Regions from separate parts of the Pseudescherichia vulneris genome, predicted to be linked through region 3. Evidence: predicted binding sites of a transcription regulator. Region 3 holds the regulator's gene; each other region holds the start of a gene.

Region 1 (3,400 bases), 1.2 Mb from region 3:
ATGGTGCTCGACGACGAAGACCGTGAAAACGAAGGCGATATGATCTTCGCCGCAGAAACCATGACCGTTGAGCAGATGGCGCTGACTATTCGCCACGGCAGCGGCATTGTCTGTCTCTGCCTGACCGAAGATCGCCGTAAACAGCTCGATCTGCCGATGATGGTGGAGAACAACACCAGCGCCTACGGCACCGGCTTTACCGTGACCATCGAAGCCGCTACCGGCGTGACCACCGGCGTATCCGCCGCTGACCGCGTGACCACCGTGCGTGCGGCCATTGCCGACGGTGCTAAGCCATCCGATCTCAACCGTCCTGGCCACGTCTTCCCGCTGCGCGCGCAGCCGGGTGGGGTGCTGACCCGCGGCGGCCACACCGAGGCGACGATTGACCTCGTGACGCTGGCGGGCTTCAAGCCTGCGGGCGTGCTCTGCGAGCTGACCAACGATGACGGCTCTATGGCGCGCACGCCGGAGTGCATCGACTTTGCGAAAGCCCATGATATGGCCGTTGTGACCATTGAAGATCTGGTGGCCTACCGCCGCGAGCAGGAACGTAAAGCCAGCTAAGCGCTAGCGTAAGATAAAGCAAAGCCGGGCATACCCGGCTTTGTTGTTTCTGGTCTTTCGCCTGATTAGCCCGCAAAGCCGATGCTTTGCAGCAGCACCAGGCTGAGTCCCATCACCGACATGCCACAGAGTACGCCATAGCTCGGATTGTTGTTGGGATCGATCTCTTTCGCCAGCGGCATCAGCTCATCCACCGACAGCGCCACCATGATCCCCGCCACCGCCGCCATGATGGCCGCCATGACTACCGGCGAGACCAGGCTACCGAGGATCAGCCACGCCAGCACGCCGCCGAGAATTTCCGCCAGGCCTGAGATCCCCGCCCACATTACCGCTTTACGCTTTGATCCCGTAGCGGCATAGACCGGTGCTGCCACTGCCAGCCCTTCGGGGATGTTGTGCAAGGCGACCGCCAGGGCGATCCCCAGCCCCAGCTCAAGGTTGCTGCTGGCCGTCACGTAGGTGGCTACCCCTTCGGGGAAGTTGTGCAGGCTGATGCCCAGGGTCAGCAGGATCGCCGTACGCTTGATATTGCTCGGCATCGTTTTGCTGCTGGCGCGCATAAGATCCTGAGCATGGGCGTGGGGAAGCAGGCGATCGAGGCCGTAGTAGCCCAGCAGGCCGACGATAAACATGCCGTAGCCAAGCACCGGCGACATGCCTTCGGTACCGAGCGCGGCGGGGAGCATCTCCATGAGCGAGATCAGCAGCATAATCCCGGCAGCAAATCCCAGCGAAAAGGCCAGCACGCGGTTGGAAGGCTTCTGGCCAAGCACGCCGAGGATCGCGCCAATAAAGGTGGCCGCACCGGCTAATAAGGTCAGAATCAACGGGACCGACATTCAGAACTCCTTGTGATAATGATTCTCATTAATATTATTTAACACTGCTCCGTAAGGCGAGAGGGTAAGTCACTCTTTACGCATTTCTTACATTCAAATTATCTGATGATCTTCATCACGCTTATCTGAGTTCATCCTCTACGAGAAAAGCGTACTCTGCTTCTATCAAAATGACACTTTTTCTGAGGATATCATCATGTCTGCGTTTCGTATGCCAGCGCTGTTTTTGGGCCACGGCAGTCCGATGAACGTGCTGGAAGATAATGTCTATACCCGCGCCTGGGGCGAGCTGGGGCAGACGCTGCCGCGTCCAAAGGCGATTGTGGTGATCTCCGCCCACTGGTTTACCCGCGGCACCGGCGTGACGGCGATGGAAACCCCGAAAACGATTCATGACTTTGGCGGCTTCCCGCAGGCGCTCTTTGACACGCACTATCCCGCACCCGGCTCTCCCGAGCTGGCACAGCGGCTGGTGGATCTGCTGGCACCAATCCCGGTTGCGCTGGACAAAGAGGCATGGGGATTTGACCACGGATCCTGGGGCGTGCTGATCAAGATGTACCCGGACGCCGACATTCCCATGGTGCAGCTGAGCGTGGACAGCACCAAACCCGCCGCCTGGCACTATGAGATGGGTCGCAAGCTGGCGACGCTTCGCGATGAAGGCATTATGCTGGTGGCGAGCGGCAACGTGGTGCATAACCTGCGCACCGCCCGCTGGCACGGGGAGAGCACGCCCTACGCGTGGGCGGAATCGTTTAATAATTACGTGAAGGCTAACCTCACCTGGCAGGGGCCGGTGGAGCAGCATCCGCTGGTGAACTATCTGCAGCATGAGGGCGGCTCGCTGTCGAACCCGACGCCGGAACACTTCCTGCCGCTGCTCTACGTGCTTGGCGCGTGGGATGGCGCAGAGCCAGTGACGATCCCGGTAGAGGGGATGGAGATGGGCAGCATCAGCATGTTGTCGGTACAGGTGGGTTAAAAACCAAAACGCCCGGTAGCGCTGCGCTTACCGGGCCTACGCGTTATGGCTACTCGACGAAAATATGCGGGTAGAAGCGGGAGAGATCCTGGGTGATCAACGCCCGATCCTCACGAATACCAATCCCGGCTGGCTGATCGTTGATCAGCCAGCTGCCGATCAGCACGTAGCTGTCGCCAAACTTAGGTAGCGAGTAGAACTGCTGGACGATCATGCCCTCTTCCCCGTAGGGACCCTCTACCTGCTCGATAGTCTGACCGTTTTCTACGATAGAGACGTTAGCGCCTTCCCGCGAGAAGATCGGTTTAACAACGTACTTCTCCAGCGGAGGATGGTCGTCTTCGGCAAAGTAAGCGGGCAGCAGGTTCGGATGATCCGGGAACATCTCCCACAGCATCGGCAGCAGCGCTTTGTTAGAAATAATGCTCTTCCAGGCCGGCTCCAGCCAGCGCACGCCAGCATCTTCCAGCTTGGTAGAGAAGATCTCACGCAGCATATACTCCCACGGGTAGAGCTTGAACAGGTTACTGATCACCTGATCCTGAAGATCGGTGAACTGGCCTTTTTCGCCCAGCCCAATATCTTCGATGTAGAGGAACTCGCTGGCGACGCCCGCTTCGGCGGCGCAGTCTTGCAGATACTGCACCGTGCCGCGATCTTCAACGGTGTCGCGGCAGCAGGCCAGATGCAGCAGGTTAAACCCGTACTGCTCGCGCAGCTCGCTGAAGCGCTCGATCAGCTTCTCCTGCAGGCTGTTAAACTGATCGCTCCCCGGTGGCAGCTTGCCTGCGTTCTGCTGGTCTTCTAGCCAGATCCACTGGAAGAATGCGGCTTCATACAGCGAGGTGGGGGTGTCGGCGTTGTTCTCCAGCAGTTTGGGTTCACCCACGCCGTCCCACGCCAGATCGAGGCGGGAATAGAGCGACGGCTGCTGCGTCTGCCACGCCTGGCGCACAAAGCTCCAGGTGTGTTTCGGAATGCGGAATTTGGTCATCAGCTCATCGCT
Region 2 (3,400 bases), 1.5 Mb from region 3:
CCCCAGCGCCATCCCTATCAGCAGCCACAGGTTAAGCCCTACCACCAGAGCCACTATCACCCAGCCGAGGCGTTTTACCAGTCGGGTATTGACCAGCTCACCCATCAGCTTGCCGTCGCTGGTAAAAATCAGCAGAGGCACCAGCGCCAGCGCGATACCAAAGCTAAGCAGAACCTGACTCATAACCAGAATACGCGTCGGATCCAGTCCCATCAGAATGACGATAAACGAGGGCAGCATGGTGATAGACCGACGCAGCCACAGCGGAATACTGAAGCGAACAAACCCCTGCATCACCACCTGGCCTGCCAGGGTGCCTACTACCGTGGAAGAGAGTCCTGCCGCCACCAGGCTCAGGCCAAAGATGGTGGCTGCCGCATGGCTTAGCAGCGGTTCGAGGGTAAGGTAGGCCTGATCCAGATCGGCAACGCCGGTATGGCCGCTAAAGTGAAACGCGGCGGCGGCGGTGGCCATCATCGCCAGGTTAACGAAGCCCGCGATAGTCATGGCAATCGCTACGTCCCACTTCGTTGCCGAGTAGCGCTCTTTACGCGATCCGTCATGCAGATTCTGGGTCAGAGAGGAGTGCAGATAGATGACGTGCGGCATAATGGTTGCCCCCAGCACGCCCGCAGCCAAAAACACCGCTTCGGTAGTCGGCAGGCTCGGGATCAGCATCCCTTTACCCAGATCCACCAGCTTAGGCTGGGAGAAGATCAGCTCCACCACGTATGCCACCGCGACAAAGAGCAGCAGACCGCCAATTACCTTCTCCAGCGGTTTATCGCCGCGCCGCTGTAGCATGAGGATCAGGAAGGTGGCAATGCCGGTCAGCACCGCCCCCTGCAGCAGCGAGACGCCGAGAATGAGTTTAAAGCCAATCGCCGCCCCGATAAACTCCGCAAGGTCGGTGGCCATGGCGATGATCTCCGCCTGCACCCAGTAGAACCAGACCACCGGACGTGGATAGCGATCGCGAATATGCTCGGCAAGGTTTTTGCCGGTGGCAATCCCTAGTTTGGCAGAGAGCACCTGGATCAGCATCGCCATCAGGTTAGCCCACACCACCACCCATAGCAGCTTGTAGCCGAAGCTGGCCCCGGCCTGAATATTGGTAGCAAAATTGCCGGGATCGATATAGCCAATTGCCGCCACAAAGGCGGGTCCCATCAATGCGAACCGAAGCTTCCGCGCTGTACGTCCGCTGCTGCCCTCAACGCTGCTATCGTTCATTTTTGCCTCTAATATAGCCTTTGCTATGTTTCATGCTAGCAAAATGCGAATGATTATCAAGTTGGTTTGGGTGGATTTCTTTGATAGATAAAACCGATTAACGGAGTGAACGTCAGGAAAAGAGCGAAAATGCGTGGGGAGGTTGTCCCATTTGTTACAGTCTAGCAGCGTAAACGGGTTTTACACTTCTTTTATTAACATAACAAAATTGTATCTTTGATCACTATTTTTGAGTCTCGTCACAGGACATAACGATAGTGTGTATTTGATCTCGTTTTATTTACTCTTGTTTCATAGAATGTGCACGAAAACTAAACCTGCCTCATGTTTGGAGCAAAAAGTATGTCCCGCGTTCTTCACTTTGTTTTGGCGCTTGCCGTTGTGGCGCTGCTTGCCTTACTGGTCAGCAGCGATCGCAAGAAAATTCGTATTCGTTTCGTTGTTCAGCTTTTGGTCATTGAAGTGTTACTCGCCTGGTTCTTCTTGAACTCCGACATCGGTCAGGGCTTCGTACGTGGCTTCTCCGAGATGTTTGAAAAGCTGCTCGGCTTTGCCAACGAAGGGACCAACTTCGTCTTTGGCAAAATGAACGATGAAGGTCTGGCATTCTTCTTCCTGAAGGTACTCTGTCCTATCGTCTTTATCTCGGCGCTGATCGGTATCTTGCAGCACATTCGCGTCCTGCCGATTGTTATTCGCGCTATCGGTACCGTGCTGTCAAAAGTTAACGGCATGGGCAAACTGGAATCTTTCAACGCGGTAAGCTCGCTGATTCTGGGGCAGTCAGAAAACTTTATCGCCTATAAAGATATCCTCGGCAAAATGTCGCGCAACCGCATGTACACCATGGCAGCCACGGCGATGTCTACCGTCTCCATGTCAATCGTTGGCGCGTACATGACCATGCTGGATCCAAAGTACGTCGTTGCGGCGCTGGTTCTCAACATGTTCAGCACCTTTATCGTTCTGTCGCTGATCAACCCTTACCGCGTGGATGAGAGCGAAGAGAATCTGCAGATGGCGAATCTGCATGAAGGTCAGAGCTTCTTTGAGATGCTGGGTGAGTATATCCTGGCAGGCTTCAAAGTGGCGATTATCGTTGCCGCCATGCTGATCGGCTTTATCGCCCTTATTTCTGGTCTGAACGCCCTGTTCGCCGCCGTACTGGGCATCTCCTTCCAGGGCATTCTGGGCTACATCTTCTACCCGATTGCATGGGTAATGGGCGTACCGGCCGGTGAAGCGCTGCAGGTAGGCAGTATTATGGCAACCAAACTGGTCTCTAACGAATTCGTTGCCATGATGGACCTGCAGAAGATCGCCAGCACCCTGTCGCCACGTGCGGAAGGGATCCTCTCCGTGTTCCTCGTCTCCTTCGCTAACTTCTCCTCTATCGGCATCATTGCCGGTGCCATCAAAGGCCTGAACGAAGAGCAAGGCAACGTGGTATCACGCTTTGGTCTGAAGCTGGTTTACGGCTCTACGCTGGTCAGCGTGCTGTCTGCATCTATCGCTGCGCTCGTGCTGTAAATTCACGTCGCACAGATACAAAACCGGGGTCCTGCCCCGGTTTTTTTATTTCTAATCCGCCAGCTTCTCGGGTTTACCCAGCAGATAACCTTGTAGGTAGTCCACGCCCAGCGAGAGCAGCAGGTCACGCTGCTCCTCGGTCTCCACATACTCTGCCACCACGGTCAGCGATTTGGCCTTCGCCATAAAGCAGATCGATTTCACAATCATCGCGTCCAGAGAGTCGGTGAGAATATCCTTCACGAAGCAGCCGTCGATCTTCACGATGTCAGCATGCAGACGCTTCAGACGCTCGAAGTTAGCGTAGCCGGTACCGAAATCATCGATCGCAATCTTAAAGCCGTAGTTTTGCAGACGCTGAATGTTATGCATGCTGGTTTCCGAATTAGAGAAAGCCTGCTCTTCGGTTATCTCAATGATCACGCACTGGGGGGCAACGTCATAGCGTTTAAACAGGGTCATAATCTGCGTGGCCGACTCTTCCTGCATCAGGGTTAGCGGCATCAGGTTGACGGAGAAACGCGCCTGAGTACCGGGAACCGGATGCGCACGCAGCCAGCGCAGCAGGGTCTCCAGCACCTGCATGTCGAAGCGAATGCTCAGGTTAAACTGGGCGATAACCGGCAGAAAACGGTCA
Region 3 (3,400 bases):
ACCATGAAAATATTATCTCCTTCGTCGCCGACGTCACCAACGAAGAGCAGGTTACTGAGCTCTACAGCCTCGCGCATCGCACCTTTGGCAGTATCGATGTCTCTATCCAAAACGCCGGCATTATCACCATCGATCGCTTCGATAAAATGACGCGGCAGGAGTTTGATAACGTACTCAGCGTGAACACCACCGGCGTATGGCTATGCTGCCGCGAGGCCGCGAAGTATATGGTCAAACAGCAGGGCGGACGTTTGATCAACACCTCCTCCGGCCAGGGCCGCGTTGGCTTTATCTACACCCCGCACTACGCGGCCAGCAAAATGGGCGTGATCGGCATTACTCAAAGCCTCGCGCTTGAGCTGGCCCAGCACAACATTACGGTCAACGCATTCTGCCCTGGGATCATCGAAACCAATATGTGGGATTACAACGACCGCGTCTGGGGCGAGATCCTGAGCACGCCAGAGAAGCAGTATAAAAAAGGCGAGCTTATGGACGAATGGGTGCAGGGGATCCCCCTCAAGCGGGCGGGCAAACCTGCCGACGTTGCCGGGCTGGTGGCGTTTCTGGCATCCGAAGATGCGGCCTACATTACGGGGCAAACCATCAACGTTGATGGCGGCTTGATCATGTCGTAACACATTTGGAGTGAAATCATGGATAAACACTTTTCCCAAAGACTGTTTGATTTAAGCGATCGCGTCGCGTTTGTCACCGGGGCAGGCAGCGGTATTGGTCAAATGATTGCTTACGGCTTTGCCAGTGCGGGGGCAAAGGTGGCCTGCTTCGATCTGCGCGAGGATGGCGGCCTGTTGGAAACCGTAAGCACGATTCAGGAGATGGGCGGCAGCGCCTTTGCCTATACCGGCGATGTACGCGATATTACCCATCTGCGCGCTGCCATCGCCGAGGTGAAGAGACAGTTCGGTCGTCTTGATGTGGCGCTCAACGCCGCCGGGATTGCCAACGCTAATCCGGCGCTGGAGATGGAGCACGATCAGTGGCAGCGGGTTATCGATATCAACCTGACCGGCATCTGGAACAGCTGTAAAGCCGAGGCGGAGCTGATGCTGGAGAGCGGCGGCGGCTCGATCATCAATATCGCCTCCATGTCCGGCGTGATTGTAAACCGCGGGCTGGAGCAGGCTCATTACAACTGCTCCAAGGCGGGGGTGATCCACTTAAGCAAAAGCCTGGCGATGGAGTGGGCGGAGAAAAATATCCGCGTTAACACGATTAGCCCAGGCTACACGGCGACGCCGATGAACACCCGTCCAGAGATGGTGCACCAGACAAAATCGTTTGAGAGCCAGACGCCTATGCAGCGTATGGCAAAGATTGAAGAGATGGCGGGCCCGGCAATTTTCCTTGCCGCGGATGCCTCGTCGTTCTGCACCGGCGTGGATCTACTGGTCGATGGCGGGTTTGTTTGCTGGTAGCAAAGAGCAGGCAATAGATAAAAAAAGGGTCACTCTTAAGTGACCCTTTTTCGTTACCATTTCAATTACAGCTTACGCGGCGTGGTCTCATGCGCGTGTTCATTTTCACGGCAGTCGCCTTCAGCGCAATGACCGTAGAGATAGAGGCTGTGGTTCGTCAGGCGGATGCCGTGCTTAGTGGCGATTTCACGCTGGCGAGCTTCGATAGAATCATCGCTGAACTCGATCACTTTGCCACAGTCGAGGCAGATCAGATGATCGTGGTGATGCTGCTGGGTCAGTTCGAAAACGGATTTGCCGCCTTCAAAGTTATGACGGGTGACAATCCCGGCATCATCAAACTGGTTAAGCACACGATACACGGTAGCCAGACCAATTTCCTCGCCCATGTCGATCAGTCGCTTGTATAAGTCTTCCGCACTGACATGATGGTTATCCGGTCCCTGAAGCACTTCCAGAATTTTTAAACGAGGAAGCGTGACTTTCAAGCCGGCCTTCTTTAATGCGGTGTTATTGTCAGTCATGCGGAGTCTGTCCTGTTGCTAATCGATTCACTTCCGAGGCGGAAGTTAATGAGAATGACCTTGAGTTAATGCGTCTCATTATAGAATTGCCACTTCTTAATGAAAACTACAAGTCCTCAAGTAAAGTATGCGTATAAAACGTGGTCTCGCCAACAAACAATCGTTGCGCAACCCGTTTGACCAGGGGATATTGTACAGGTATGTACGCGAAAGTTAAAAATTTGTAGCAATTATTTCTATTGCTTTTATCTATCAATAGCAGCGCAGCACTTAGGCTGCGCCGTCTATAATCAGGCGTTAACGATCTCATCCAGGTGCAGCTCTTCAGAGATCTGCTTCACCCACTTCTCAACGCGTTCGGCGGTCAGTTCCGGCTGGCGATCTTCGTCAATGGCCAGGCCCACGAAGTGATCGTCATCGGCCAGGCCTTTAGACGCTTCGAAGTGGTAACCGGCGGTTGGCCAGTGGCCGACGATGGTCGCGCCGTTAGGCTCAATGATATCACGAATGGTGCCGAGGGCATCACAGAAGTACTCTGCGTAGTCTTCCTGGTCGCCACAGCCGAACAGCGCTACCAGCTTACCGTTGAAGTCTACCTCTTCCAGCGTCGGGAAGAAGTCGTCCCAGTCGCACTGCGCTTCACCATAGTACCAGGTTGGAATGCCCAGCAGCAGGATATCATAGCCTTCCAGATCTTCTTTGCTGCTCTTGGCAATGTCATGCACGTCAGCAACGTCTGGACCAAGCTGCTTTTGGATCATCTTCGCGATATTTTCGGTGTTACCGGTGTCGCTACCGAAAAAAATGCCTGTAATTGCCATGAGTAAAATAACCTCTTGAAACTTAATGATATGGTGGTGGAGCACGGCCCACGGATAAGGGCAATAATAGCAGAACAGCGGCGTACGCGAAATTCGTAATCGCCCAGACTGCACTCTGTGCTACATGAAAGTGTGATTTGAAGTGATTTTCAGACGTCGCCCTGGCGGTGCAGGGCCTTGAGCTGGGTGAGCAACAGCTCTTCGATCAGCTCGCTACGGCTCATCTGCCGGGCATCGGCCAGCGCGTTGAGCGCCTCTACGGCGTCGGCGTTCATCTTCAGCTCGACGCGCTTAAGTCCACGAACTTTATCGCGTTTAAGCTGGTTGCGCTTGTTGATGCGTAGCTGCTCGTCACGCGAAAGCGGATTCGTTTTCGGTCGTCCCGGGCGACGCTCGTTCGCGAACAGATCTAGTGTCGTACGGTCCGTTTGTTCTTTTGCCATGATTTTGGGTGACGTCGAGGGAAAACAGGCTGCCAGGGTATCCCTGCGCGATTAGCGCGCCATCATACATCAGCAGAGCAGGGACGCCAACGACCGTAAGCCTCGCCGCGTCCGGTCGCCGGGTTTTTAATCAGCCCGCATCGTTGGCCAGGTAGCGGCGGATCGCCCGCAGC
Region 4 (3,400 bases), 400 kb from region 3:
TGTGCTGAAGCTGCGATACGGCGACATAAAGAAAAATTGGTCTGATGCCAGCGTGTTCACGGTAAGTTGAGTCTCCTCCGCCATTGACGTATCCATATCCTTCTCCGAAAACGATAAAGGTAGTAAGAATTATTATCATTTATATTTGGGTCGGTAAGCTAAGAGTTATCCCGGGCGATGTCAACCTCAGCGAGCGCAGTTTTGTGCGGCTAAAAACTTGCATCCGGCGGCGCAATGATGAAAATGAGAAGCATTAGCCGCACAATAACAGGATGCACGCCGTGAGACTCCCCCCGCTTTTGCTTAAGGCCCTGCTAATACCAGGACTTTTTGTTTTAGGATTTTCTGTAGCCCACGCCGCCGACTGGCCGCGCCAGATCGCCGACAGCCGGGGCGTTCATACCCTCGATCATAAACCTCTGCGCATTGTCTCAACCAGCGTCACGCTCACTGGCTCGCTGCTGGCGATTGACGCCCCGGTGGTGGCCAGCGGCGCAACCGCGCCGAACAACCGCGTTGCCGACGAGAACGGCTTCCTGCGCCAGTGGGGCGAGATCGCGAAGCAGCGCAAGCTTGCCCGGCTCTATATTGGCGAGCCGAGTGCCGAGGCGGTCGCCGCTCAGATGCCGGATCTGATCCTCATCAGCGCCACCGGAGGCGACTCGGCGCTGGCACTTTACGATCAGCTCTCTGCGATTGCCCCGACGCTGATCATTAACTACGACGATAAGAGCTGGCAGACGCTGCTCACCCAACTCGGGGAGATCACCGGCCAGGAGTCGCAGGCCAAAGCCCGGATTAGCGATTTTAATCAGCAGCTGGCGAAGGTGAAGCAGCAGATGACCCTGACGCCGCAGCCGGTCAGCGCCCTGGTGTATAACCCGGCGGCGCACAGCGCCAACCTGTGGACCGCGGACTCGGCCCAGGGGCAGTTGCTCTCGCAGCTGGGCTTTACCCTGGCGACGCTGCCTGAAGGACTGCACGCCAGCCAGAGTCAGGGTAAGCGGCACGATATCGTCCAGCTGGGCGGGGAAAACCTTGCCGCCGGACTGAATGGCGAAGCGCTGTTTCTCTTCGCCGGTAACGAGAAAGACGCCGAGGCCATCTATGCCAACCCGCTGCTGAGTCATCTAAGCGCGGTGCAGAACAAACGCGTCTACGCCCTCGGCACCGAGACCTTCCGCCTCGACTACTACAGCGCCACGCTGCTGCTCAAGCGCTTCGCCACGCTGTTTAGTTAAGCGTCAACGGGTGGGCTCTGGTGGAAACGCCGCAGCTCGCCGAGAAGCAGGATCAGTACCGCGCCCGTCACCGCCAGCACCGCTCCGCCAACGCTGGCCGAGGCGGCGGGCGTCATCGCGACACTCATCCCACCCAGCAAGGCTGCGCCAATCGCATCCCCGGTAACGTTCTGCGCCGTCCACAGGCCGTTGATCCTGCCCAGCATCGCCTCTGGCGTCTGGGTTTGCAGCAGCGTGTACTGAAGCAGGGAGCTGATGGCGCTCAGCCATCCCGCCAGGGCAAGGAACAGCACCCCCAGCGGCCAGACCGGCATCAGGCTAAACAGGGCGATAGCGACAAAGGCCCCGAGGGTTGAGAAGAGGATTATTGCCCCAGGGCGCGGACGCTGAACCAGGTTGCCGCTGGTGAGCGCCCCTACGGCGGCTCCGAGCGGCAGGGCCGCGTAGAGAATACCGATCTCGGCGGCTGACATTTGCCAGTGCATTGCCAGTGCCGGATAGAGCACGCGAACGGCGCTGGCCATCGTCAGCAGGCCGCCCAGCAGGGCAATGCCGCCAATCAGCGGGCTGCGCAGCAGGAAGCGAAACGCCGCCAGCAGCGACTTCAATGGATGCTCGCGCGGCTGAGGCGGTGGAGGCAGCTGCGGCAGACGCAGTAGGGTCAGGGTGGTGATAAAGGTCCCCGCCGCCGCCAGGGCATAGTTCCACACTACGCCCCCGGAGGCGAGCAGCAGGCCGCCAAGCATCGGGGAGATAACCGATCCCAGCCGCACGGTGAGCATGGTGATCGCCCCGGCCTGCATCAGGTTCTCCCGCCCCACTAGCGCCGGGGTGGCAGCAAGCAGCGCCGTAACGCCCAGCGCGCCAAAAAAGCCGTCCCACAGGCCGAGGAGATAGATCGCCAGCAGCGAGGGTTCGGGCAACGCAGCGTTGAGGCAGAGGCCAATAAAGCCGATACCGCAGGTACCGCGCGCCAGCAGGATCAAGCGCTTGCGCTCGTAGCGGTCCGCCAGCACGCCGCCGACCATCAGGCCAACAAACATCGCTCCGCCGGTTAGGGTCACCGCCAGCCCCACCCGCCAGCTGGAGTGGGTCATGGCCTGAATCTGCACCGGTACGGCGACGCCGAGCAGCCCCAGCGACACAATCGAGATAAAACGGGCAATAAAAACAGCGCGAAACGCGGGATGGGTTCTCAGCAGGCTGACGTTGATCAGCCAGGATTGTCGGGTCATAACAAAGCCTTAATGCGAACTTTTGATACCAGTTTTTAAGCCGCACATGCTAACATATCGCAATAAGATCGATAACGATAATTACTATCATTATCATGTCAGGGACGTTGTTATGTCGCATTCCGTTAATCCGGCGCGCCCGTGGGCCGTGGGCGGATTATTGCTACTGCTGCTGGTGGCAGGCGTGCTCAGCCTGTTGATCGGGGCTAAACCGCTGCCCCTCTCCGTTGTAATGGATGCCCTCTCCGGCACCTGCCAAAGCGCCGACTGCACGATTGTGCTGGATGCCCGCCTGCCGCGTACCCTGGCCGGGCTGCTGGTCGGCGGCGCGCTGGGCCTCGCCGGCGCGCTGATGCAGACCCTGACCCGTAATCCCCTCGCCGATCCCGGTCTGCTCGGCGTTAACGCCGGGGCAAGCTTTGCTATTGTGCTCGGCGCAGCACTGCTGGGCCTCTCCTCTCCCACCGAGCAGTTGGCACTTGCTTTTTGTGGCGCGCTGGCGGCCTCGCTGGTGGTAGCTTTTACCGGCAGCGCGGGCGGCGGGCAGCTGAGCCCGGTGCGCCTGACGCTGGCAGGCGTTGCGCTGGCAGCGGTGCTGGAGGGCCTCTCCAGCGGGATCTCGCTGCTTAACCCGGACGTCTACGACCAGCTGCGCTTCTGGCAGGCTGGCTCCCTCGACGTGCGTACCTTACAGACGCTGCGTATCGTCTTGGTTCCGGTGCTGATAGCGGGGGCGATTGCTCTCCTGCTGAGCCGGGCGCTTAACAGCCTGAGCCTTGGCAGCGATACCGCGACCGCCCTCGGCAGCAGGGTCGCCCGCACCCAGCTGCTGGGCCTGCTGGCTATTACTGTTCTGTGTGCCAGCGCCACCGCCGTCTCGGGCCCCATCACCTTTATTGGTTTAATGATGCCGCATATGGCGCG

What was found. The regulator Fur, encoded in region 3, represses iron uptake genes when iron is present. The targets are predictions, from matches to a motif close to ATAATAATGAGAACNACTATCAA.
Region 1: the regulator Fur is predicted to act here: its motif matches at 1,422-1,444, upstream of zupT (zinc transporter ZupT).
Region 2: the regulator Fur is predicted to act here: its motif matches at 1,271-1,293, upstream of FN633_RS13315 (Nramp family divalent metal transporter).
Region 4: the regulator Fur is predicted to act here: its motif matches at 2,551-2,573, upstream of fepD (Fe(3+)-siderophore ABC transporter permease).

What each region holds. Positions count from the first base shown of each region.
Region 1 is NZ_LR607338.1:2,878,155-2,881,554, forward strand. Features, by position in the region: gene ribB (3,4-dihydroxy-2-butanone-4-phosphate synthase) at 1-567, shown strand, start outside; gene zupT (zinc transporter ZupT) at 633-1,409, opposite strand; gene ygiD (4,5-DOPA-extradiol-dioxygenase) at 1,606-2,394, shown strand; gene FN633_RS12070 (glutathionylspermidine synthase family protein) at 2,444-3,400, opposite strand, start outside.
Region 2 is NZ_LR607338.1:3,195,221-3,198,620, reverse strand. Features, by position in the region: gene FN633_RS13315 (Nramp family divalent metal transporter) at 1-1,233, opposite strand, end outside; gene FN633_RS13310 (NupC/NupG family nucleoside CNT transporter) at 1,576-2,763, shown strand; gene FN633_RS13305 (EAL domain-containing protein) at 2,815-3,400, opposite strand, start outside.
Region 3 is NZ_LR607338.1:1,716,595-1,719,994, forward strand. Features, by position in the region: gene FN633_RS07215 (SDR family oxidoreductase) at 1-638, shown strand, start outside; gene FN633_RS07220 (SDR family oxidoreductase) at 657-1,439, shown strand; gene fur (ferric iron uptake transcriptional regulator) at 1,505-1,963, opposite strand; gene fldA (flavodoxin FldA) at 2,254-2,784, opposite strand; gene ybfE (LexA regulated protein) at 2,934-3,227, opposite strand; gene ybfF (esterase) at 3,358-3,400, opposite strand, start outside.
Region 4 is NZ_LR607338.1:2,118,687-2,122,086, reverse strand. Features, by position in the region: gene entC (isochorismate synthase EntC) at 1-96, opposite strand, end outside; gene fepB (Fe2+-enterobactin ABC transporter substrate-binding protein) at 282-1,241, shown strand; gene entS (enterobactin transporter EntS) at 1,238-2,476, opposite strand; gene fepD (Fe(3+)-siderophore ABC transporter permease) at 2,589-3,400, shown strand, end outside.